2 linked regions of the Sulfuricurvum kujiense DSM 16994 genome follow. The protein of the gene in region 2 binds, or shares a complex with, the protein of the main gene of each other region. Links are inferred from orthologs where the notes say so. Each region holds a gene or a part of one and is shown on either strand. Other genes may lie near its edges. The genes, in order: SULKU_RS02870 and SULKU_RS07500.

Evidence for each region.
Region 1: the proteins of SULKU_RS07500 (region 2) and SULKU_RS02870 are in contact, whole or in part, in a crystal structure (PDB 1U0S), measured with the Thermotoga maritima proteins. The link is inferred for Sulfuricurvum kujiense DSM 16994 from one-to-one orthologs. Residues at the interface, in WP_004081049.1 of Thermotoga maritima: Ser82, Ala83, Met84, Gly85, Gln86, Gln87, Val90, Ile91, Ile94, Lys95, Lys99, Asp100, Phe101, Val103, Lys104, Gln107, Arg110, Glu113, Ala114, Lys117; in WP_004081040.1 of Thermotoga maritima: Lys186, Gly188, Thr189, Gln190, Leu191, Ser193, Ala194, Arg195, Tyr197, Leu198, His201, Glu223, Ser247, Ser248, Ile249, Ala250, Asp251.

What each region holds. Positions count from the first base shown.
Region 1 is NC_014762.1:543,544-555,735, reverse strand. The notes cover bases 9,083-12,192. They hold SULKU_RS02870 (hybrid sensor histidine kinase/response regulator), read right to left. Parts: upstream 11,832-12,192; coding sequence 9,333-11,831; downstream 9,083-9,332. Other genes in these bases: SULKU_RS02865 (chemotaxis protein), read right to left, coding at 11,842-12,192; SULKU_RS02875 (chemotaxis protein CheW), read right to left, coding at 9,083-9,330. In the rest of the region: membrane protein insertase YidC, read right to left, coding at 1-1,159; membrane protein insertion efficiency factor YidD, read right to left, coding at 1,153-1,485; rnpA (ribonuclease P protein component), read right to left, coding at 1,463-1,807; rpmH (50S ribosomal protein L34), read right to left, coding at 1,819-1,953; SULKU_RS02910 (hypothetical protein), read left to right, coding at 2,099-2,623; SULKU_RS02905 (hypothetical protein), read right to left, coding at 2,620-2,973; SULKU_RS02900 (ATP-dependent Clp protease ATP-binding subunit), read right to left, coding at 2,982-5,561; SULKU_RS02895 (DUF445 domain-containing protein), read right to left, coding at 5,638-6,336; SULKU_RS02890 (hypothetical protein), read left to right, coding at 6,410-6,898; SULKU_RS02885 (hypothetical protein), read left to right, coding at 6,898-7,323; SULKU_RS02880 (aminopeptidase P N-terminal domain-containing protein), read right to left, coding at 7,414-8,718; more of SULKU_RS02875, read right to left, coding at 8,836-9,082. UniProt on the Bacillus subtilis protein: Involved in the transmission of sensory signals from the chemoreceptors to the flagellar motors. CheA is autophosphorylated; it can transfer its phosphate group to CheB, CheY or CheV.
Region 2 is NC_014762.1:1,497,634-1,509,527, reverse strand. The notes cover bases 1-2,812. They hold SULKU_RS07500 (response regulator), read left to right. Parts: upstream 1-1,087; coding sequence 1,088-1,537; downstream 1,538-2,812. Other genes in these bases: SULKU_RS07495 (acetolactate synthase large subunit), read left to right, coding at 1,672-2,812; SULKU_RS07505 (chemotaxis protein CheX), read left to right, coding at 598-1,086; SULKU_RS07510 (ATP-binding protein), read left to right, coding at 1-608. Outside these bases: more of SULKU_RS07495, read left to right, coding at 2,813-3,366; ilvN (acetolactate synthase small subunit), read left to right, coding at 3,363-3,839; lpxD (UDP-3-O-(3-hydroxymyristoyl)glucosamine N-acyltransferase), read left to right, coding at 3,845-4,792; SULKU_RS07480 (lysozyme family protein), read left to right, coding at 4,810-5,358; SULKU_RS07475 (hypothetical protein), read left to right, coding at 5,433-5,654; SULKU_RS07470 (pyridoxal phosphate-dependent aminotransferase), read right to left, coding at 5,695-6,861; SULKU_RS14420 (GGDEF domain-containing phosphodiesterase), read right to left, coding at 6,923-8,842; SULKU_RS07460 (hypothetical protein), read right to left, coding at 8,839-9,369; SULKU_RS07455 (TonB-dependent receptor plug domain-containing protein), read right to left, coding at 9,369-11,378; lolA (LolA-like outer membrane lipoprotein chaperone), read right to left, coding at 11,541-11,894. UniProt on the Bacillus subtilis protein: Involved in the transmission of sensory signals from the chemoreceptors to the flagellar motors.

The sequences.
Region 1 (12,192 bases), 960 kb from region 2 along the record:
CGTTCATACGTGCAGGATCACCTTTGTATTTTTCCTGAACTTCTTTGATCCGCGGTGCGATCTCTTTGATTTTTTGCATAGAGACCATCCCTTTGTGAGTCAAAGGGTAGAGGAAAATACGGATGATAATCGTCAATGCGATAATCGACCATCCCCAGTTGCCGAGGAGTCCGTGAAGCCACATCAAAATTTTAAAAATCGGAGCGGCAACAAAAGTGAACCATCCGTACTCGATGGCATTCGTCAATACCGGATTGATCGCTTCAAGCGTTTTATGCTCTTTTGGACCGATATAGCCGTTAAACGTAAAGTTATTGGTCCCTTCAAGGTATGTTACCGGATTACTTTGCGCATCACGGTCAACGTACACTTGAGTCTCTTTTGAGAAACCGTAGATGATAGATGCGTAATATTGGTCAAACGACGAAGCGAAATGGACATCGGTAAAGATCGAACGCCCTTCTACATCTTTGTCTTCGAAAATAGTCGTCAAATTATCACCCGAATAGATCATCCCTCCGACAACCGTCATCATCTGCTCGATCACCTGCGGATGCTGTCCGAGATAAACGAAATAGCGCTTTTCGTTAGAAAGAGCGATTTTAGCGTCATAATGTCCGTCCGTATAAAAGGTTAATGTTTTAGTAACCGTGAGCTCAGGGAGATTTTGGGTCAGCGTTACGACTGCTTTGCCGTTTTCACCCAACGTAATGTTGTTAAGATCAGACGAATACGGTGTTTTCGATGCGGCTGCGTTTAGCGCCTCATCGGCAAATCGGATATAAAGAGGCTTTGCACCGACCGAAGAGACGAGCTCGGCAAGTTTGCCGTCTTTTCCGTTATGCTTTTTATTGCTCAAAATAACCGATGAAATACGTCCGAGTGTATCGATTTTTAGAGTAAATTCTTTGGAATTGACGGTCGTTAACGTATCCGTCGCCGTTGTTTGTACCTCAGAAGCGCTTTGCGTATCTGTAACTGCTTCCTTTGCTGACGTTTCAGGCTGCGCTGCAGCTACTGTTGAGACTGCGGTATTTGTCGTATTGGCTTCTAAATTCGAAGCTTTCGGAGGAAAAATCGTTGTATATCCTATAAAAAAGATAAAAGATAAAGCGACGGCAACGAGGAGTCGCTGATTGGGAGTAAACTTTTCTAGCACTGTGACCCTTTAAACTTAAAATTTTTAATCAGAAAATAATTCTGTTTATATGGAACAAACCAGTATTTTATCGTATTTATGGAGAGTTCGGAGGGTTTTATCATCGGTTTGTTGATTATCGGATAATCAATCCCGCCTGGAAACAATTGATTGCACCGCAAAATACGAAAAAAGGTAGAAGTAAATGCACGAGGAAGCGTATTGCGTTCAAACTGCCATAGGGCATATTCGGAGCAAGAGGGGTAATGACGGCACGAACCGCGCGTCACCAAAGAGAAAGAGTGCCGATAGAGCCAGAGGAGCTTAAGAAAGAAGATTCTTATCATCACTCACTCCAGCCATAGCGCCCGTCCGTTTTAAAACATATTTGCAGTCGCGTCGCACTGTATCGAAAGGGTTGTCAAATAACCCCTTCTTGGCAACAAAAACGTACCATCCGTCCTGAACTGAAGGCGAGAACTCATCAAAAAGGGCCCGAAGACGCCTTTTACACCGATTTCTCACTACCGCATTTCCGACTTTTTTGCTGGCCGTATATCCGACTTTTTTTTCTCCCGCTAAGGGGAGATAGAACAACGCGATCGACGTGCTGTGCGCATTTTTACCGCGTTGATAAACACGCTGAAACTCACTGTGAAGCTTCAACATCGAAAAGCTATTTAGACAGCCAATCGTTTTCTACCTTTAGCACGACGAGCGTTCAATACTCGGCGGCCGTTTTTTGTCGCCATACGAGCGCGAAAACCGTGTGTACGTTTACGTGGCGTATTATGCGGTTGGTATGTTCTTTTCATAGCCATTCCCTTTAGAAATTTTTAGCACGCAATAATAGACAATTCTTACTTAAAGGTCGATTAAGCTTTGTGCAAGCTTGTTAAAACAATCGCAAAAACAGCCGATATTGTCACCAACTTTCAATCTTATACTAAAGGTACAGTGATGACAACTGCCACTTCTTTAGATGCGTACCGCTCGCATGAACTTAATTTATATATGAAAACGAGCAGCGGAGATACCCTCGCTCTCAATTTTCAAAACGAGCAATCCCTATCATTAAATGAAAAAAAATCGGGAAACAGCAAAGAGCAATCGTTTTCATTCTCTTCGATGCAGGCTTTTTCCTTTAAAATGGAAAGCAACGGTATCAGCGAACAGGATCAAAAAGAGATCAATGCGTTTATGAAAAAGGCGCAGCCCTACATCGATAAATTTATGAAAGAGTTACAAGATCAAAACCAAACCTCACCGATCAACAAAGTCGCGTCGGATATAACAAAACTGATCGGGAATCTGAAACACAGCGATGAAAATGTCAAAAATCAGGCGAAAAAAGGGGTCGTTGATCTATTTGACAATGCGGTCAATAGTACCAAGAGCACGGAAAAAATGATCGACGAAGCGCAAAAACTGCTCAAAAAAGTACTTGAGGGATTCGATAAACTTTTCGAACCGTTATACGCTTAAGGATTTAAAAAATCCCGCAGCGTCGGCTGTAGCGACTGCCCTTTAGGGGTGTTGCCCAGATTTAAAGACGTTTTGAGCTTCATATGGCAATCGCGGCATTCACGGATTACCATATGCTCGGCTACGCGCGATCCCTCGATTTTGGCAACCGGATGACATGCGAAACAGTCACTCCCGCAATCGGCCATTTTTGCCGGATTAGCACTATGACACTTTATGCATGTCGTCATCGGTTTATGCCGTTTATCGGCATCGATGTTTTTAAGGAGTGCGGGGTGACAGGTCATACAATCCCCCGTACATCCCCACAACGGTAATAATAAAATAAAAAATAGAGCAATCGTTTTCATGAAACGGATTATGCCACAGTTACATTAATCTCTTCATCTTTTGCATCAAACGTGACCGACGAACCCTCATCCACTTCTCCGCCGAGAATCAAATCGGCCAGACGGTCTTCGACGATCTCGTACAATGCCCGTTTCAATGGACGCGCACCGTAGACCGGATCAAATCCCGCACGCGCGATATAGCGTTTCGCACTTTCGGTGAGGGTGAGAGTAATATCACGCTCTTCCACTTTGGCCGAAATATCTTTGAAAAACAGATCGACGATGCTGAGGATTTGCGCTTCACCCAGCGGATTAAAGACCACCACATCATCCAAACGGTTCAAGAACTCCGGTTTAAAGTGTTGTTTAAGTTCACCCAATACCATCTCTTCCAACTTAGGGTCGCCGTGATGCGCCATGATCTTGTCGCTGGCGATATTAGAGGTCAAGATGATGATCGTGTTGGTAAAATCGACCACGACCCCTTTGTTATCGGTCAGACGCCCGTCATCGAGCACCTGAAGCAATACGTTAAAGACATCGGGATGGGCTTTTTCCACCTCATCGAACAAAATAACGCTGTACGGCTTGCGGCGTACCGCTTCGGTGAGCTGTCCCCCCTCATCGAATCCGACGTACCCCGGAGGGGCACCGACGAGGCGTGACACGGCGTGTTTCTCCATATATTCGGACATATCGATACGGATCATCGACTCACTGCTGTCAAAGAGGAATTTCGCCAGCGTTTTCGCCGTCTGCGTTTTCCCGACCCCCGTAGGTCCGAGGAACAGGAACGATCCGATCGGACGGCTTTTATCAGAGAGTCCCGCTTTGTTCCGTTTGATCGCGCGCGCTACGGCGTGGGTTGCACGCTCCTGCCCCACAACATCACGGTTGAGTTCATCTTCGATATGGAGAATCTTCTCTTTTTCACTTTGGAGCATTTTATTCACCGGAATTTTCGTCCAGCGGCTCACGATTCCCGCGATAGAGGCTTCATCGACACTGTTTTTAAGCAACGTCCCCTCTGCGACCATCACTTTCCACTTCTCTTGAAGCGCTTTTTCTTCCTCGAAAAGTTTCGGTATCTGGCCGTATTCGATCTCGGCGGCTTTGTTAAAATCGGCCGCTTGTTTCGCGCTTTCGGCTTCACGGCGTTTGGATTCGATTTCGGCTTTGATCTTGGCGACCCGCTCGAACACCTCTTTTTCATGGGCAAACTGCGATTCCAGCGTTCGTCGCTCTTCGCCCGCATCCGCCAATTCACGCTCTATCTCTTCGAGACGTTTGGTGTTAGCGACAGACTCTTCCATTTTAAGCGCCTCTTTTTCCACCTGAAGCTGCGTTAAGCGGCGTTTGACCGCGGCAAGGGCGTTCGGCTCCGATTCGATCTGCATTTTCAGCTCGGCTGCCGCCTCGTCGATCAAATCGATCGCTTTGTCCGGCAGAAACCGATCATTGATGTAACGGTCGGAGAGTTTTGCCGCCGCTACCAGCGCCGAATCGGTGATCGTTACGTTATGGTGCGCTTCGAGGCGCTCTTTGAGTCCGCGAAGGATTTGAAGCGACTGGTTGACGCTCGGCTCATCCACATTGACCGGTTGAAAACGGCGCTGCAACGCCGCATCTTTCTCGAAATATTTACGGTACTCTTTGAGAGTCGTAGCCCCGATCGTATGCAATTCTCCCCGCGCCAGTGCCGGTTTGAGGATATTGGCCGCATCCATCGATCCCTCCGATGCACCCGCACCGACGATGGTGTGAATCTCATCGATAAAGAGGATGACGTTGGCCGATTTTTTCACCTCATCGATGACCGCTTTGAGGCGGTCTTCGAACTCACCGCGATATTTTGCTCCGGCGATCAATGCGCTCATGTCCAAAGCGATAACCCGTTTGTTTTGGAGACTGAGCGGTACCTCTTTGCTATAGATGCGCTGCGCCAATCCCTCAACGAGAGCCGTTTTACCGACACCCGGTTCACCGAGGAGGATCGGATTGTTTTTCGTTTTACGGATCAGAATCTGCATCATCCGCCCGATCTCTTCGTCCCGTCCGATCACCGGAGAGAGTTTCCCATCGGCTGCTTCACGTGTCAAATCGATCCCGTATTTGGAGAGTGATTCGAGATTTTCATCGGCCGTTTGTGATTCGATCTTTTGCCCCGCTCGGGAAGCTTCAAACGTTTTAGCCAATTCGCGCAAATCGACGTATTTGCCCAAAATCGATTTAAACGGATCGTTTTGGAGATTGGCGATGATATAGGTATCAATCGCCAAAAAGCTGTCGCCGTTTTTCGCCATCTCTCCGCTGCTCACTTCGAGCGAATGGGCAAAGTTCCGCGATAGACGAATACTCTCTTTCGTAACGTGTGAGGCACTCGGCAGCTTTGATGCCGCACTTTTCACATCGAGTTCGATAGCGGTTTTATCGATGCTCATTTTGTTGAGCATCTGATTGAGAGGCGAGTTGCTGTTTGCCAGCAATGCCCATAAAAAATGGATCGGTTCTACTTCGCTGTTTTTGTTATGCAAGGCAAGAGAGATCGAGGACTCGATCATCTCGGTCATTTGGTGGGTAAGTTTTTCAAAAATATTAGATGCCATAAAATTCTCCTAAATTGAGTTACAAGAATTATATTACTTTGAGTCACTTATTGTCAAGTCTTTTGCATAAAATCTTTTAGATAATAAAATAAGAGGCCAATCCGATAAGACCTCCGAAGACGCCTCCCCATACGACAAGCCATCCCAAATGCTCTTTTATCAGGGTATGAAGCATCTCTTTGACCATCATCGGGGTCAGCTCGGCAAGGCGTAATTCTACAATCTCACCAATCGTATCGGTCATGTGCCCGCTTTCATGATGCATATGCTCGTTCAACGCCATCATAAACGATTCACTCTGAGATATCTCAATCGTAGAGAGTTTAATCTTCTCCAAAAAGGGCTCTTTTAATTTCCCGATGATCGCTTCACCGCCGAACATTCCGATCATCCCCCCCATCGGTGATTCCATCACACTTTTGACCAGCGCATCGTATGCAGGGGTAAAATCGGTTTGTTGGATGATGGGGGTCAAATCGATAGAGCGTTCCTGTGTTTTGACAAACGCTTCAATCTTTTCAGGGGTAAAGAATTGCTCCATAATTAGGTTTTTTATCGCTTCGCGTATCGATTCGAACCGATCGAGTATAATCCCCGAGCCGTACAAAAACGGAACTTTTTCAAACAGCATGTGAATAGCCAGCTGATTGGTTACGGCACCGGAGAGGGCGAATAGACCCGCACTCCGCAACGCCGCACCCGCTGATCCCTCTACCATATACGAAGCTCCGACAACGCCCAATGACACTCCGTTAGTGATCCATCCTTTATCCATTTCAAAAACTCCTATCGTTAATGCCCGTATTATACAAAAAAGGCTAAAGTTACACCCAAAAAAGGAGAGGTAGATGATTTTGCATACTATGGATACTTTGCTCAGATCGGGTGAATCGTCTGCCATTTTAGGAGCCGTCTCCACGGCATTGGAGCGAAGCGATGAGGCTCCGTTTTGGCGTCAGAAGTCTGTCCCGTTTTGTGAAGCTATTTTGAGCGTCCTTATTCCTCTGCGAGAACAAAAACTCTTATTTGATCCCGAGGGGAACCCCCATTCTGAACTTACGTCGGCTCTTTTTATCCGCTGGTGCGATCTGCTTAGCCTTAAGACGCTTGCATTTACCCTTACGCATAGCAATAAAGAGGAGAGATTAGTGCGTACCAAACTATCCTCCGATCTTTGCGCTGTGTATACGCCGATCGATCTGGAAATTTTGGGAAAATATCTCAGCGGCTACAGCGTCAATCTGCGCGATGAATGGGTCGATTTTCCGATCACCAACTACAATCTCCATATCGGAATGACGTCGCTTATCACTAAAATACTCGAAGGAAAAGTCTAATGCAGGAAATGCAGCCCCTTAAAGTCAACAGCTACCTCTCTGCGGGAGAAATCACAACCCTTCTGGAGAAGGTCGAATATATCCTGATGGCATCCCCTTCTCTGATGCCCGAAGAGCACCCGATCCATTTCACCATTATCCTTAATACCGCCGATGTTATCCCCGAAGATGTCAAACCGCTGATTTTGGAAAAATTCTGCCGTGAATTGGATATCACCGCGACAAGCCATGTGCTAAGCAACCGTGAGCGGATCGCGTTTGCCCTCACCTCCCAAAAGACTCCGATGCCAAAACACATTATCGATGATGCCGAAGCCAATAGTATTCCGTGGACCTTGCTGCATATCATCGATTTTCTAGGGGATTCACAAGGGTTTAAAGAGGCCAAAGACGGCCTCAGCGGATGGAGTTATAGTTATAACTAATTTTATACGCTATCGGAGCAAAGCCCCGATTAGCTATGTTAACACTGAGTTTCCTTCGGCAGGAAGCCCACGCACACTTGTGTGCTATTTTTACTTCTTACACATCGCTTCAATCTCATCGACTGTTTTCGCAATCATCGCCGAGAGGTTCTCATAACCGCTTTCGGTGACGAGGATATTATCCTCGATACGGATACCGATGCCGCGGTAGCGTTCGGGGACACTCTCATCATCGGCGCGGAAATAAAGCCCCGGTTCGATCGTCATCACCATCCCCGCCTCAAAAGCCAACGCTTCCCCCGCTTCATCCACATACGGACACGGATCATGGACGTCCAACCCCATCCAATGCCCGATCCCGTGCGGAGAATATTTCTTATGCTCTTTGGCTTCCATCAACTCACTTCGCTCACCGCTCAATACGCCCAATGCAATCAACGCGTCACAAAGCAGTTCTTCGCTGTAGGTTTGGAGCCAATCGCGTTTAACACCCGGAGCTATAGCCTCGATCACACGGAGCTGCACCTCTAATACCGCGTTGTAGACTTCACGCTGTGCATCGCTGAATACTCCGTTTACGGGAAAGGTGCGGGTGATGTCGCTCGCATAGAGTTCTATCTCACACGCCGCATCGATCAGTACCAGCTCTCCGTCTCGGAGTTCATCGCTATTGTCGACATAGTGCAGAGTATTGGCATTATTCCCTCCTGCGACAATCGTACCGTAAGCTTCGGTATGGCCGCCGCCGTTAACGAAAACATACGCCATTTCGGCCTGCAGCTGATACTCCTTCATCCCGGCATGAGAACGCTTCATCGCGGCATGATGGGCATCCGCAGTCAATGCAACGGCTCGGCGGATCGTCTCAACCTCTTCAGGTGCTTTAATAAGGCGCTGTGATCGGATCAGATGGGTAATATCACGGAAGGAGCGGATATGACGTTTGACACCGCGCGTTTCGCGCAGCAGTCTGGCTGCCAGTTTGGCTTCGCTCAAGGCCTCCGAATCGTCAAAAAGATCGATGTAGAGGTTCACATGTTCGCGCAAAAGTTCTTTGACTTCATCGGGGAAATCTTTAATGTTGCGGACATCATCGACATCAAAACGCTCTTTGGCTTTCTCTATACCGTGGCGTGCACCGTTCCATAGCGTATATTGTTCATCATACGCTTCCACATACAATATCGTTTTTGTCTCGCTGTGGTTTTTGATCAAAATCAGTAACGAATTGCTTTCATTAAAGCCGGTCAGGTAGTAAAAATCGCTGTTTTGACGGTAGGGGTGTTCGGTATCGTTCGACCGCAGCGCAGGCATCGCTGCGCTAATGATCGCAACACCTTGCTCCATACGTTCAAGAAGCTGCTTGCGTCGGTTGGAATAATGGATTTCTTTCATGAGGGTATTGTGCCATAATTAAAAAAAATCGCAAACGGTTTTGGTAATTCAGTAGATGAGAACGCAGTGTTAAAGCAGCTAATCGGAACTTAGCCGATTAGCATAGAGAATTCTAAATCAGAAATTTCTTTCCAAAAGTTTTCCGACTTTGAGAATCGTGATGATGCGGTCGGCCTGTTTACCGACGCCGTCGATCATACTCTCTTCCTCAGAAATCGTATCCGGCGCCGGTCCGACATCTTTCTTCGGCAAACGTATCGCTTCGGTGAGACGGTCAATGACGAATCCGGCAACGTCATCGTTGTTTTTCATCACGATGAAACGGGTCTCTTCGGTGTGCTTTTGCATCTCCAAACCGAAACGTGAACGTAAATCGATCAACGGGATAACCGATCCGCGCAGATTGAATACCCCTAAAATATAGGGAGGTGTTTGAGGAACACGTGTCCATGAAATCGGTTTAATGATCTCTTGGATACTCAAAATGGGTACCGAAAATTCTTCGTCTCCCACGATGAAACCGACCAATTGGATCACTTCATCGATTTTGACATCATCTCCGGAGAGGGTTTTGTGCTGTTTGTTGATAATTTGTTGAAGTTTTTCGCTCATTGTTATAGCCCCTCGTTAAACTTGATATTGCGTTTGACGACATTCATCAGATATTCCGGCGAATACGGTTTTGTGATGTATTCCACCATACCCGATTCTACTCCGCGCATACGGTCTGCTTTTCCGGTACGTGACGTAACGGCAATCAGTGCGAGATTTTTATACTTATTGTATTTTTTAATCTCGGCTGCCAGAGTGTATCCGTCCATTCTCGGCATTTCGATATCAACCAGCATACCGTCGAAGTTATATTCACCCTGTTTGAGAATATTCAGTGCTTCGACACCGTCGTTGGCTTCGACAAGGGTAATCCCCATCGGTTCAAGCGCTTTGCGCATGATGGTACGGTCGGTTTTAGAGTCATCGACAATCATCACGCAGTAATCCGTCGGTGAATTTTTAGCACCGCCACGCCCTTTGGCTTCCGCACTCTCCTGACCTACGGTCGATTTGACCGATTTTGCCATCTGCATCAATGCCGCAACGTCAACGATCAACGTTACGCCGCCATCGCCTCGGATAGTCGCCCCTGCGATCCCTTCAATCCCTTTAAGATATTCACCCAAAGATTTAATAACGATCTCTTCTTGCCCGACCAATGAATCGACGATAAGTCCGATTTTGCTCTCTGCCAGTCCGAGGACAACGACGTACGCGTGTTCGCTGTTGTCAAATACACGCTCAACTTCAAAAATGTCCCCGATATGGACGAGAGAGAGGACTTCGTCACGCAGACGCATGACCGAGCGGCTCTCAACCGTATAAATCTCGTCTTTGCTGATACGTACCGTTTCAAGAACCGATGCGAGAGGAATCGCATAATACTCTTCCTGAACCCCTACCAGCAACGCTTGGATAATCGCCAGGGTTAGTGGGATTTTGAGTTTCATCGACGTACCTTGACCCACTTCCGAGTCAATATCGATCATACCGTTAAGTTTTTCGATGTTCGTTTTAACAACGTCCATCCCCACACCGCGGCCCGAAACGCTGGTAACCTGTGCGGCTGTTGAGAATCCCGGACGGAAGATGAGACCGAAAGCCTCTTTCTCCGACATAGTATCGGCTTCTTTTTCGGTAATGATATTCTTTTCGATCGATTTTTGTTTGAGCATTTCGGCATCAAGCCCTTTACCGTCATCAATAATCTGGATGACGATATGGTTACCTTCATGATATGCTTTAAGCTGAATCGTTCCGCCCTCTTCTTTACCGGCTGCAAGACGTGCTTCCGGTGTCTCGATTCCGTGGTCGCATGAGTTGCGGATGATATGTACTAACGGATCGCCGATCTCTTCGACGATCGATTTGTCAAGTTCCGTCTCTTCCCCTGTAATTTCAAGCTCAATTTTTTTGTTAAGCTCACGGGAAAGGTCGCGAATCATACGCGGGAATTTGTTAAACACTTTCCCGATCGGAAGCATACGTGTTTTCATAACGGCGATTTGCAAGTCGGTCGTAACCAAAGAGACAATCGATACGACCTGGTTAAGCTCTTCGAGGAAAGCTTCCCCTTCGTAGCGCTCTTCGACATCATCGTTGATTTTGATCAAACGGTTTTTACCCAGAACGAGTTCACCGATCAAGTTCATCAAATGGTCAAGTCGTTTGACATCGACACGGATAGTTTGCTCAACCGCCGAACCGCCGCGGTTTTCATCGTCTTTGGACTCGACTTTTTTCGGTGCCGGCGCAGCAGTTTTAGCCGCAGGAGCCGATTCGCTTTTATGTGCAGCTGCAGGGGGAGCCGCTACCGGAGCAGGGGCAGGGGCAGATTCTGCTTTCGGTGCCTCCGGTTCTGACCCTTTTTGTGCGCGTTTCGCCGCATCTTCCGCTTGGCGCAAAGCGATTAGACGTTCAATTTCCGCTTCGACTTCCTCTTCGCTCATCCCCGAGTAATCAGGCTCTTCTTCCGTTTGAGCACTCGACGTTTCACCGGCATGTGCAGCCCTTTTCGCAGCATCTTCCGCTTGGCGCAAAGCAATCAGACGTTCAATTTCCGCTTCAACTTCCTCTTCGTTCATTCCGGAATAATCCTCTTCCCCTTCCGAAGTTGCAGTAGTAACGACAGGTTCAGGCGCAGCGGCAGGCGCATCTGCACTTTTCGGTATAGAGGTTCCGTTCGCTACCGCATCAAGACGGAGAACACACGGCTCAACTTCCAATCCGGAGTCTTCACCGCTGTCGCGGATACGGACGAGAAGCGCTTTCATCAAATCGATCGATTCGAGGATAACGTCCATGACATCGGCATCAATGACCAAATCCCCGTGACGAGCCATATTCAACAGGTTTTCCATATGGTGGGTCAAATGGGTCAATACATCGAAATTTAAAAATGAACTTGCCCCTTTAATCGTATGGGCTACCCGGAAAATACGGTTGAGCAAATCCAAATCGTCAGGTCGTGATTCCAATTCGACCAGGTCTTGGTCAAGCTGCTCTATCAGTTCAAACGACTCAACCAAAAAGTCCTGTAATATTTCTTGAAATTCATCCATTGCCTATCCCCTATTGAATATGTGCACGAACGACACGTGCTACTTCATCGTAAAATAAATTTGAATCAAATTTGACCAGATACGCTTCTCCGCCTGCCTCTTTGCCGCGAAGTTCGCTAAAATAATCGCTGATAGACGAATTGAAGACGATCGGTATCATTTTAAATCGCGGATCCGCTTTCACGTTGGCGGCAAAATGGAATCCGTCCATCAACGGCATTTCAATATCCGAAGCGATAAGGCGAAGCTTGCTGGAAATATTCTCACCGTATTTAGCGTACATATCTTCCAGAATTTTCATTCCGTTTTCTCCGTCTGTCGCTTCGATGACGTCAAAGCCCATTTGTTCCAGCGCCTCTTT
Region 2 (11,894 bases):
TTGAGGATATACGAAAGTTAAAGTACAAGCCGATTGGAGAGTACTTTGCTTCCTTGCCGAAATACGTCGAAATGATCAGTGAACGACTTGAAAAATCACTGAAACCGATGGATGTATCTGACACGACCAATATTTCAGTGGGTGAAGAGTTTAAACCGTTTGCAAAATCTTTGATACATGTTATTCGCAACAGTGTTGATCATGGGATTGAAACCCCTGAAGAGAGAGTGGAAAACGGTAAAGATGAATACGGTACGATCCTACTCTCCATTACCGATACGGAAGAATCCGTTGTGATAGAAATCAGTGATGACGGTCGAGGAATCAACAAAGAGAAACTCAAACAAAAAGCGCTTGAGAGGGGATGCAAAACTCTCTTGGAACTTGAAAATGATTCAGCCGTATTTGAACTGATGTTTGAAGATTTTCTATCGACAAAAGATGAAATCAGTGATCTCTCCGGCAGGGGGGTCGGATTGGCCTCGGTACGTTCGGAAGTTTTGAAACTCGGAGGGAGCTACAGTGTAGTATCCGAGCAGGGAAAAGGGTGCCGGTTTATATTTAGTATTCCCAAAAAATCACTCGTTAGGGATGAGGATGAAAAATAGTGAAATTCTAAAAGAGGTTCTTACCGCCATTGTATACCGTGCCGAGCTCTTCATGACTGATGAGATGAAGATAGAGGCAAAATTTGACGGAGAATTCCGTTCGATGGAAAAAATAGAATTGAAAAAATACACGACGACGATCGGAATCGGCGGCAGTATCAATCTTTTATTTTATGTCTCCTACAACGAATTGCTGCTTGAAAAATTGACCCGGGCATTTTCATACGGAAAGATTCATGAATCTGAATTAGCGGAATTACGCGAGAGTGCAGCCGGTGAGATCGCCAATATGATTTTAGGACATGCCGTGAATGACTTTCCCAATCGGGGCAAGGGGGTGACGATTACCCCTCCGGTAACGGTTGAAGATGCAAAATCAATCTTAAAAACGAACGGAAACGGCATTATGACCGCAGTATTTTCGACACCCTACGGAAATATGGAATTTAATGTCATCGGATTAATTAAAGGAGAATGAAATGCTTAATATTCTGGTGGTAGATGATTCATTAATCATGAGACGTAACATTATCAAAATGATTGAATCATTGGGACATAAAGTAGTCGGAGAAGCAAAAGACGGTCAGGAAGCGGTCGAAGTTTATCGAAAGCTTAAACCCGATTTGGTAACGATGGACATTACAATGCCAAGGATGGACGGCTTAGGTGCCGTAAAAGAGTTAAAAAAAATCGATAAGAATGCCAAAATTATTATGGTCACGTCCCACGGTCAGGAAGAGATGGTCATTGATGCTATTCGATCCGGTGCAAGCGGTTATCTTTTAAAGCCGGTAAAGATTAATAAATTGTCTGATTCGATTCAGAAAATTTTTCCCTCAATGATTGATCAAACGGTATCGGAGCAAAAGGAGACGACCTTGTTGGAGAGCGAAGAAATTTTGTTGCCTGAAATTGAGGATCTCGCTTAAAAAGGGGCGACCTCTTCGCGAATTTAACGTAATTTATAGCTACAGTCTTTTATAATCCCCTAATTTTTTAATTTTGTTGCTATTTTTTTCGAATAGGGCGATAAAAATTATATTTTTTAAAATAAGGAGACGACATGCAAATCAGCGGTGCACAGATGGTTATCGAAGCACTCATCGCCGAGGAAGTCGAAGTCGTATTCGGTTACCCGGGCGGGGCGATCATGAACGTCTATGATGAGATATACAAACAGCGCTCATTTCAACATATTTTGACCCGTCACGAACAAGCGGCGGTCCATGCGGCAGAGGGGTATGCCAAAGCTACCGGAAAAGTCGGTGTCGCAATGATTACTTCAGGTCCGGGATTTACCAATGGTGTGACCGGAATGGCCGATGCCTATATGGACTCGATCCCTCTCGTTGTTATCAGCGGCCAGGTACCGATGTCGCTCATCGGTACCGATGCGTTTCAGGAGATCGATGCCGTCGGTATCAGCCGCCCGTGTACGAAACACAATTATCTCGTGACCGATGCGGCTGATTTGCCTCGTGTCCTTAAAGAGGCATTTTATATTGCCCGTACAGGGCGTCCGGGACCGGTTCACGTCGATATTCCGAAAGATGTAACGGCACAGATTGCGACATTCGATTATTCCAAAGAGGTTGAGCTCGAGACCTACAAGCCGACGACCAAAGGGAATGCCCGACAAATCAAAAAAGCGATCGAAGCGATCGCGAGTGCGAAACGTCCTCTTTTGTATCTTGGAGGGGGAATTATCAACGCCAATGCGGCAGAACTGGTGCGTGAATTTTCAAAAATGACCCAGATTCCTGCCGTTGAGACGTTTATGGCACGCGGAACCCTTCGATATGATGACCCGTTGCTTATTTCAATGCTCGGGATGCATGGTTCATACGCCGCCAATATGGCGATGAGCGAGACCGATTTGGTTATCGGTTTAGGTGCACGGTTTGATGATCGTGTTACCGGAAAACTTTCCGAATTTGCGAAAAATGCCCAGATCATCCATGTTGATATCGACCCCGCAAGTGTTTCGAAATTGGTTCATGCCCATTTCCCGATTGTCGGTGATGTCAAAAACGTATTGGAACAGATGATTCCGTTGGCAAAAGAGCAGATCGATCCGGCCCGTTATGCGTCGTGGCACAATACGATTGCCAATTTCAATAAGCTTCATCCGCTCTCTTATACGGAAGAGGGTGATCGACTTAAGCCGCAGTGGGTCGTTGAACGTATCGGGCAGCTTTTGGGCGATGATGCCAATATCTCGACCGATGTCGGACAGCATCAAATGTGGACGGCTCAGTTTTATCCGTTTACCCGTCCCCGTCAATGGGTAAGTTCCGGAGGTCTTGGGACAATGGGATTCGGATTCCCGGCGGCAATGGGTGTTAAGCGTGCCGATATGGAACGTGTCAGTATCAATATTACGGGTGACGGCTCCATATTAATGAATATCCAAGAGCTGATGACGGCGGTAGAGTATGAACTTCCCGTCATAAATGTTATTTTGAATAATAACTTTTTGGGGATGGTACGGCAGTGGCAGACCCTGTTTTACGATAAACGCCACTCGTCAACCGATCTTTCGATACAGCCCGATTTTGTAAAATTGGTTGAAGCCTTCGGCGGAGTCGGATACCGTGTTACAACCAAAGAAGAGTTTGATGCCGCACTTAAAGATGCGGTCGAAAAAAATGTAGTTGCGATCATCGATGTTGTCGTCAATCGGTTTGAAAACGTTCTGCCGATGGTTCCGGCGGGCGGGTCGCTCTTTAATATGATGTTAGAGTACAAGGAGAAATGATGGAACAAACAGAACGTCGTGTTATTTCCGTTATTGTAATGAATGAAGCCAGTGTACTCTCACGCATTGCAGGGTTGTTTTCGGGACGAGGGTACAATATTGAATCGTTGACGGTGGCTCCGATTCCCGAGTCTAAATATTCGCGTATTACAATTGTTACGGCAGGTTCGGTACGTGTGGTCGAACAGATCACTAAACAGCTGCACAAACTGATTCCGGTATTGAAAGTCTATGAACATGCCGATTTGGTTGAAACCGAGATGGCGTTGGTCAAAATCCCTATGAGTGAATCATTAGGTGATATTGAAGCACTTACCCATGCCTATAACGGACGGATTGTGAATGTCGGAAGCGATACGATGATTGTCATGGTTGCGGATGAGCCTATGAGAGTCAACCATTTTCTCGAAGCGATCAAGCGTTTTCATCCCAAAGAGATCGTCCGAAGCGGTTCTGTCGCTTTAGAGAGATAAAGCAGATGAAACTTTTTGAAATAGCGGCATTGCTGGGGTGTTCAGGAGTCGAAGATTCCATAGAAATCACCGGAATGAATACTCTTCGAGAAGCGTCAGCGGGAGAAATCTCTTTTCTCTCCGACAGTAAATATGAAAAAGAACTTGAGAACACTCAAGCTTCTGCCGTAATTCTCCCCTCATCTAAAGCGCATCTTCTTCCCAAGGGAGTTATTGCTCTGCCGTCGGATGAGCCGTATATGTCGGTTGCCCTTTTATCCAAACATTTTTCAAAACCGATACGCAGCAGTGAAGTCCCTCCCGTAATAGGCGAGGGGAGTGTAGTTTATCCGAGCGCCCATATCGAAAACGGGGCATCTATCGGGTCGAATTGCACCATTATGAGCGGTGTTTATGTCGGTGCCGACGCCGTGATCGGAGATGACGTTATCCTCTACCCCAATGTGTGCATTTACCGCGATTGCCGCATCGGGAACCGTGTGATGATTCATGCGGGATCGGTGATCGGAAGCGACGGATTCGGGTATGCCCATACAAAAATGGGTGAGCATGTCAAACTCTATCAGAACGGGAATGTAGTCATAGAGGATGATGTCGAGATCGGTGCCAACACAACAGTCGACTGCGCCGTATTCGGCTCAACGATTATTAAGCAGGGTTCGAAGATAGACAATCTTGTCCAAATCGGCCATAACTGCATTATCGGCGAACACTCCATTTTAGTCTCTCAAACCGGTCTGGCCGGTTCAACGACTTTGGGGCGCAATGTGGTGATGGGGGGGCAAAGCGCTACGGCAGGGCACCTGAGCATCGCACCGTTCACCACCATGGCGGCACGCTCAGGTGTTACTAAAAGTATCACAAATAAGGGTGTGTATAGCGGCTTTCCGTTGATGGAACATAAAATGTGGCTGAAAATGCAGGCAAAATTGGCTAAAATGTTGGAATCTTAAGGTAAAGGGGACAAAGGATGCGTTTATCAATCGTAGGTTTGGTCATAGCAACGTCATTATTGCGTGCGGACAGTGTACCTACGAGTGATATTCGGATGCCGGATATTGTCCTCGATGCGATCAAGCATTGCGAGTGTCTTCAAGAGGGAGGTAGATGCAATCCTCACGTCATACGCATCAATGCGGATGATGAAGCGCAGCGTGCGCTCAATGCCGGTTTTGCGGTGACAGGACATATCATTAAATGCGGTTCAACGGAACAATGCACGCTTCAAGCCCAGGCGTTGATTGACGGCGGCATTACCAACCTTGATCTAGGGCCTTACCAAATCAACTATAAATACCATCCCAATCCGATGCTGCAGGAATATTTTGAAGATACGACCGCCCGCGAACAGGCTAACGGTATTTTGACGAAACTCGTCAAAAGCTTCGGATATTCATGGGAAACGCTGGGACGCTATCACCATTTCAGCGCAACGGACCGGACCCGTAACGAGCGTTACTATCGAAAAATGTACGCTTTTATTTATGGCAATAATGCCAATGCTCAAGGTTCAAATTAATTCTTTTTCTTTTAAGATTGCTTTAGCCAAAATCGGCTACACTCTTTCCTATACACATTTAGTTAGGAGAGATTATGAGTTCTGCTGTAACCATCATTAAAGAAATTCCATTAGACGGTACGAAAAAAGGTGTCATTTCTATCAGTAAAGTAGATGAGCCATACGGTGCCGGAAGTGACAGCGTAGCCAGTATCGGTATTTCATTGGCGGGGGACTCAAAAAATCCTGAGTGGAAAGTTCACCTTCCGATGGGGAATATCGATGCGGTTGTAGAGGCGTTGAAAAGTATCAAATAAGCAGGCCATTCCCGAGCTTTTCGGGAATGAAAAAGTAGATTTATTTTTTTGTGGCTACAAAAGCGGCGATACGTTTGATCCCTTCGCGGATACTGTCGATATCGGTCGCGAAACTGAATCGGAAATACCCCTCAGAACCGAATCCCACACCCGGTACTACCGCAATCCCTTGATCTTCAAGCAACTCTTTACAAAACTGCATGGAATCGTTACTGACCTCTTTGATGTTGACAAACAGATAGAAAGCACCGGCAGGTGATAGAACCGACAATCCGTCAATTTCATTAAACAATTTGACCGCTTCGTCGCGGCGGGCTTTGAACTGAACGCGCATCGCTTCGATATCCGCATCGGCTTCACCGTTAAGGCCTACGATTGCCGCCTTTTGAGTGATAGAGTTGATATTCGAGGTACTTTGGCTTTGGAGCTTTTTAGTAGCCTGGATGATTTCGGTATTGGCTGCTGCCATATACCCGAAACGCCATCCCGTCATCGCTACCGATTTAGAAAGACCGTTGATGGTGATAGTACGTTGGTACATATCGTCACTCACCGCTGCAGCTGATGTAAATTCACCGTCATAGATGAGTTTTTCGTACATTTCATCGCTGGCTACGATAACATTAGTCCCCTCTAATACTTTTCCTAAGGCAGTCAGCTCCTCGCGTGAATAGACCGCACCGGTCGGATTTGAGGGAGAAGTAAGGATAAGCATTTTCGTCTTTGGAGTCAATGCCGCCTTGAGCTGCTCAGGGGTGATTTTGAATCCGCTTTCATCGTCGGTCATAATCTCGACAACGCTTCCTCCGCAATACATTACAAGCTCCGGGTAGGTAACCCAATACGGAGCCGGGATGATTACTTCATCACCCGCTTGAATCGTACAGGCAAAGAGGTTGTAAAGCGAATGTTTCGCCCCGTTGTTGGCGATGATTTGGTTTGGTTTGTAGTCCAATCCGTTATCACGTTTGAGTTTAAGTGCGATAGCTGCTTTGAGTTCAGGGATACCGTCAACGGCGGTGTATTTGGTAAAACCGTCATTGATTGCTTTGATGGCAGCATCTTTTATCACTTGAGGAGTGTCAAAATCAGGCTCACCTGCGGAAAAGCTGAGGATATTTTTCCCTTGTGCTTTGAGTTCTTGCGCTAACGTAGAGATAGCAATGGTAATCGATTCGGAGAGTATATTGACGCGATCGGTTAACATGGATCAGCCCTTGTAAAAAATTTGCGAATTGTACCATGGTTAGGATTAAAAATCACATTAGTTACTTATCAAAAAAGAGCGGTTTCCCTGTATGAAATCCCTGCGCGTAATTGATACCCAATTCAGTCACCTTCTGAAGAATCTCTTCCGAAGCTACGAACTCGGCAACGGTGTCAATCCCGATTCGGTGGGCAAAGTCGATAATAGCTTCAACAACGATGCGGGTACGAGGATTTTCATTAATCGATTTGATCAACGTACCGTCAATTTTCAGGATATCGACATTGAGTTTAAGAATATTTTCGAAATTGGAATAACCTGTTCCGAAATCATCAACCGCAAATTTTGCCCCCAGATTTTTCATTTTAGCAATAAACGAGGCGACTTCCTCAAAGTTCTCAATCCCCTCAGATTCCAGAATTTCAAATATAACCCGATTCGCTGTACCGGTTTGGCGGAGAATATTTTCAATGGTTGTCAGCGTTTTAGCATCTAACATATCGCTACTGGAGAGATTGATTGAAAATTGTTCGTCACGATCGGCAAAAAGATGGCATGCTTGGTATACAACTTCTTGGGTAATGTGGTGATACAGCTTTGTTTTCTGCGCAATCGGTAAAAAATCATACGGCGGGATTAGGGAACCGTCTTCGTTTTGAATACGTACCAATGTTTCATATTTTTCAATTTTCCCGGTAATACACGAGACAATCGGTTGATATTGACAGACAATACGATGTTCGACCAATGCCTGACGAATTTGAGCCGACATTGCAATATTGGTTTGATACTGCTGCTCGATTCCCTCTGAGGGGTCATAGATACAAGAAGGGCGTTTAATACTTCGCGCTTTATTTAGTGCGACATCGGCATGAATGAGGGGCTTATCGCTGTCAATGGCAATACCGACTGTTGCACGAACATGGACGGTTTCGTCCGCAATCATAAATAGCTTTTCACTGAGCAAGGAGAGGAGTATTTCAATGTCATGTTGAAACTCGACATTCGAACTCCCTTCTTTTAGACGAAACGCAAATTCGTCTCCGCCGATTCGGTAGGGGTTCAGTTTCATTTCGCTGAGCCAATGGGCGATTTGGGTTAAAAGCCAATCACCCGCGTCAATTCCGAAAAAGTCATTGATCTCTTTAAAATCATCAATATTCAATATTGCTACCGTATTGATTGGATTTTTAAGGAGATCTTCTTGCAGTTTGATTCGATTCGGGAGGGAAGTGAGAGTGTCGTAATACAAATGATGGGTTGCTTTATGCGTTTGTTCCGTAATCTTCATCTCAAGATTTTTATTTATCGTTTCAATCTCATCCGAGTATTGGAGCACGCTCTCTTGCATCGCCTCGAATGCATGGGTAATTTGGGTAAACTCACGCTGAGTATAGGGGAAGTCAAAGGTTATTTTTTCTCCGGGTTTAAAATTCCGTACTTTATGAGCGATCAATGTAATGGGATGCAAAAGACGGTTGACCCAAATCATCATCAGCCATAGGACGCTAAATACGCTGATGGTTATCCAGCCGTATAAAATGTAAAAACGCTTCATCGTTTTGGTGAACTCTTCGCCTGAATAGGTAAGGGTGATCGAGCCGATCGGTTTAAGGGTAGAGGGTTCCATCAAATTTTCGGTGATATCAATCGTCTGATACGATCGTGAAAGATCATGCTGATGATAGTTCAGAAAAACGGTCCCTTTTAAATCGGTAATTTTTAACGCGATGACTTCATTGCGTTGGGTAATGGCAGATAGTTTATTTCCGAAATCATTGATTCCCAAAAAAAGAGAAAGGGATACGGCGGGATTAACCGCATCAATAAGCAAATAGGCTTTTTCTTTTTGGGAGTTCAGTGTTAGATCCCGAACAATCCAAAATGTGATTAACGTAACCGTGAGGAAAAGGATGAATGTCCCCATGACAAGTGTTACAAAAAGTTTAGTGGATAAGCGGGCATTTTTAAAAAAGTTCATTCAATGAGTCTCGCAATCTGATATAAAGTGCCGTCGAAATGAAATTTACCCTCTTTGAGGGTTTTTTTGTTGATGTAGATGACCGTAGAGCGTTCAAATGCGATAGAACCCAATATGCCTGATTCCAAATCTGCCACATCATAGGAAAAAGTCGGAATAGAGTTCTCTATTCCCCATTCAGCTACTTGTTTTAGGGACTTGGAACTGCATTTTTGAATCATGTACACGAAGGCTATGTCTTTTCGTTCCGTTACTTCGTTGACGGAAAGTGCGATGGCGCTAAAAGGGATATTGGAAACTCTTTCGTGATGAACCCGATTGATTCCCTCCGCAATAAACTGGGCGTCAGATTTTCGATTTAAATCGTATACTACGGCAAATATCACTTTGGATGAATCTGTTTTGGATTTCAGCCGGGTGTCGAGTGCCATGATTTTAGGAAGCATACGGATATGGCCGTTTACTATAAAAGATTCATGTGCCGATGCAATGAAAAATCCGAAGAGAAAAAACAAAATTATCCGCATTAGAACTTCCATCCTGTTCTAATCCAAAAAGTTCTTCCTTCAATCGGGTAATCATCAGGATAGGTTCCGGGAGGAGATATGTAGCGGTAGATGGCATTGTTGGCATTTTTCAATGCAGCTTGCAGGTAAAATCCGTCAAAACTCTCCCAACCTAAAATCAAATCATAGGAAGCGAATGATTCCATCGAATTTTTGCGTACATCGTTCGGGCGACGTTCTTTTGCACTGCTGTAGCGTCCTACGATTCCTCCTGTCATTTGAGGGGTAAACGTATAGGAAAGCCCCCCCTTAAGCAAATGGGATGAAGCATATGGAAGATAGTCGGTTGTTTCGCTCCCTTTAAACGTTTCCCCTCTGATGTAGCTGTAGGAGAGAAATGTTGTGTCATTTTCTCCGATACTTCCTCGAAATTCGGTCTCAAATCCCATGATATTGCGTTTGCCGATATTTTGGTACATCTTATTGGTTGTATTCGGAGTGATTTGCCCTTTATTTTTCAGATAAAACAGATTAAGACCCAATGTCGTATCTATCGACGGTTTGTAGAGGTATTGTGTTTCATAGGAGACGACATGTTCAGACTCCAAATCGGGATTACCGACCTGAGTCGGATGATTTTGGGTATAGAGCTCGCGAAAGGAGGGCAGTCTGAAACTGTTGCCCACCATGAATTTCAGGATGTGTTGGCGGTACGGCTGAAAAACCAAGGCCGCTCGGACATACGGTTCGAAATTCAAATTTGACGCTTTGGTTCCTCCAGCATTAAGTGAAAGGGCAAGTATGTCACTAATGTCAATGGTATCGCTAAGGTAAAACTCATCGGTATGGCGGCATGCCGATCCCATATCAATAAACGGCGCGGTGTCGGTATAATCGACGAGAGTCGTTCCTCCGGTTTTATTCGTCGTGACGGTGTGCATATCAATAATGTCTTCATACTTTTGGCCATAGCCGAGAGTGATTTTATGATTTTCGACGCCGGTATAGGTTGCGGAAATATTGGCATACAACATTCGTGCATTAAAATTCCAATCTTCCCAAAAACCGTTTGGAAAACTAAGGACTCCGTACGTTCCGGGAGGAAGCAGTCGGGAATCTTCTTCCCATCCGTCTTCCATCATTCCAGCCTTTGCGTTTAAAGTCAAATCATCGGAAATCTTGTGTGAAAATCCCCCCTCAACATACCATGATGGGAATGATTGGGTACCGTTCATATTCGGCAATGCGCTCAAATTACCAAAGGCGCTTCCGGTCGTAAAATGGTTAATACGTCCTTTAAGATAGAAATCATTATAAAAATAAGAGAGGCCGAAACCGATTTGATGGCTGTTGAGAGGCGCATAGCCCGTATTGTGATATTTATCCGTCACGGTGATAGGAGAACGGGCATCGTTGCTTTGATAAAACAAGTCGCTGGAGACTCTCCAATCCGATGCGCGGTGCGTATACCAAAATCCTGCCTGTTTAGCCAAATCGCTGCCGAAACTTCCGAATACAACACCGTTTTGCAGCTTATCTTCGTCTTTTGCATAGGTGATAACATTGATAGTCCCTGAGTATCCGTTGACTCCCTCGATAAAACTTCCGGCCCCACGGACGACTTCAATGCGCTCTATCAGCTCGATTGGAAAATCGAGGTAAGCGGTATAGGTATCAGCCGAACGGTCATTGACCACAACCCCGTCGATAGCCAGTTTTGTCTGTCCGTAGGAGAGGGGATTGGAACCGCGGATGACAGGGGTACGGTTGTTGTTCGTATTACCCATCATATCGATACCGGGAAGCAGCATCAAGGCATCTTTCAAGGTGTGAACACCGAAAAGGGTAAGATCTTTTTGCTCCCATACCGATAAAATAAAAGGCTGATAATCGATATTCTGATTGGTTTGTGTCGCCAACTGTTCCGTATAGCTTATGTCTTCAGTAAGGGTAGTCTCAGGAGGTAATTCAGACCCGTATACAGCCAGGGGGATAAAGGAATACAAAACGACTAATGACGAAAATCTCAAAACTACCCCTGCTTGGACGGTTATTTCTTAAATACTCTTGGACGGTTATTTCTTAAATACTATCATAAAAACACTATATTACATTCAAAATTATATATAAATGGGACTAAATAGACTGCAATCTGTATACATACGAAAAAACCCTGATCTTTATTGTTAAAATTAGCGGTCTTTTATTATGTCGAATCCCTCGGGAATGATTGGTTTATATCGGTTTGCCTCTATCGCTTTGTTTTGTACCGGATTGGTGAACTGGATTGTTACACGGTTGTCATAGCTGTCTTTGTAGGCGATAGAGAGCAGCTGGGTATTTTTAAACTGAACCGTATAGGTTTGACCTTTTACCGTTGCACTGTATTGATCGTCATTAACTTTCTTCGCTTTTTGGATGATTTGCAAAAAATCGATCTCATCATCCAGCGTACGCATCGTTACCTGCTCTATTTGCGGTTCGATCACAGTAATTTTGGAACCGTTTACGTAGACGCTCTTTTGAATCGGTTTTTGGTATACCCA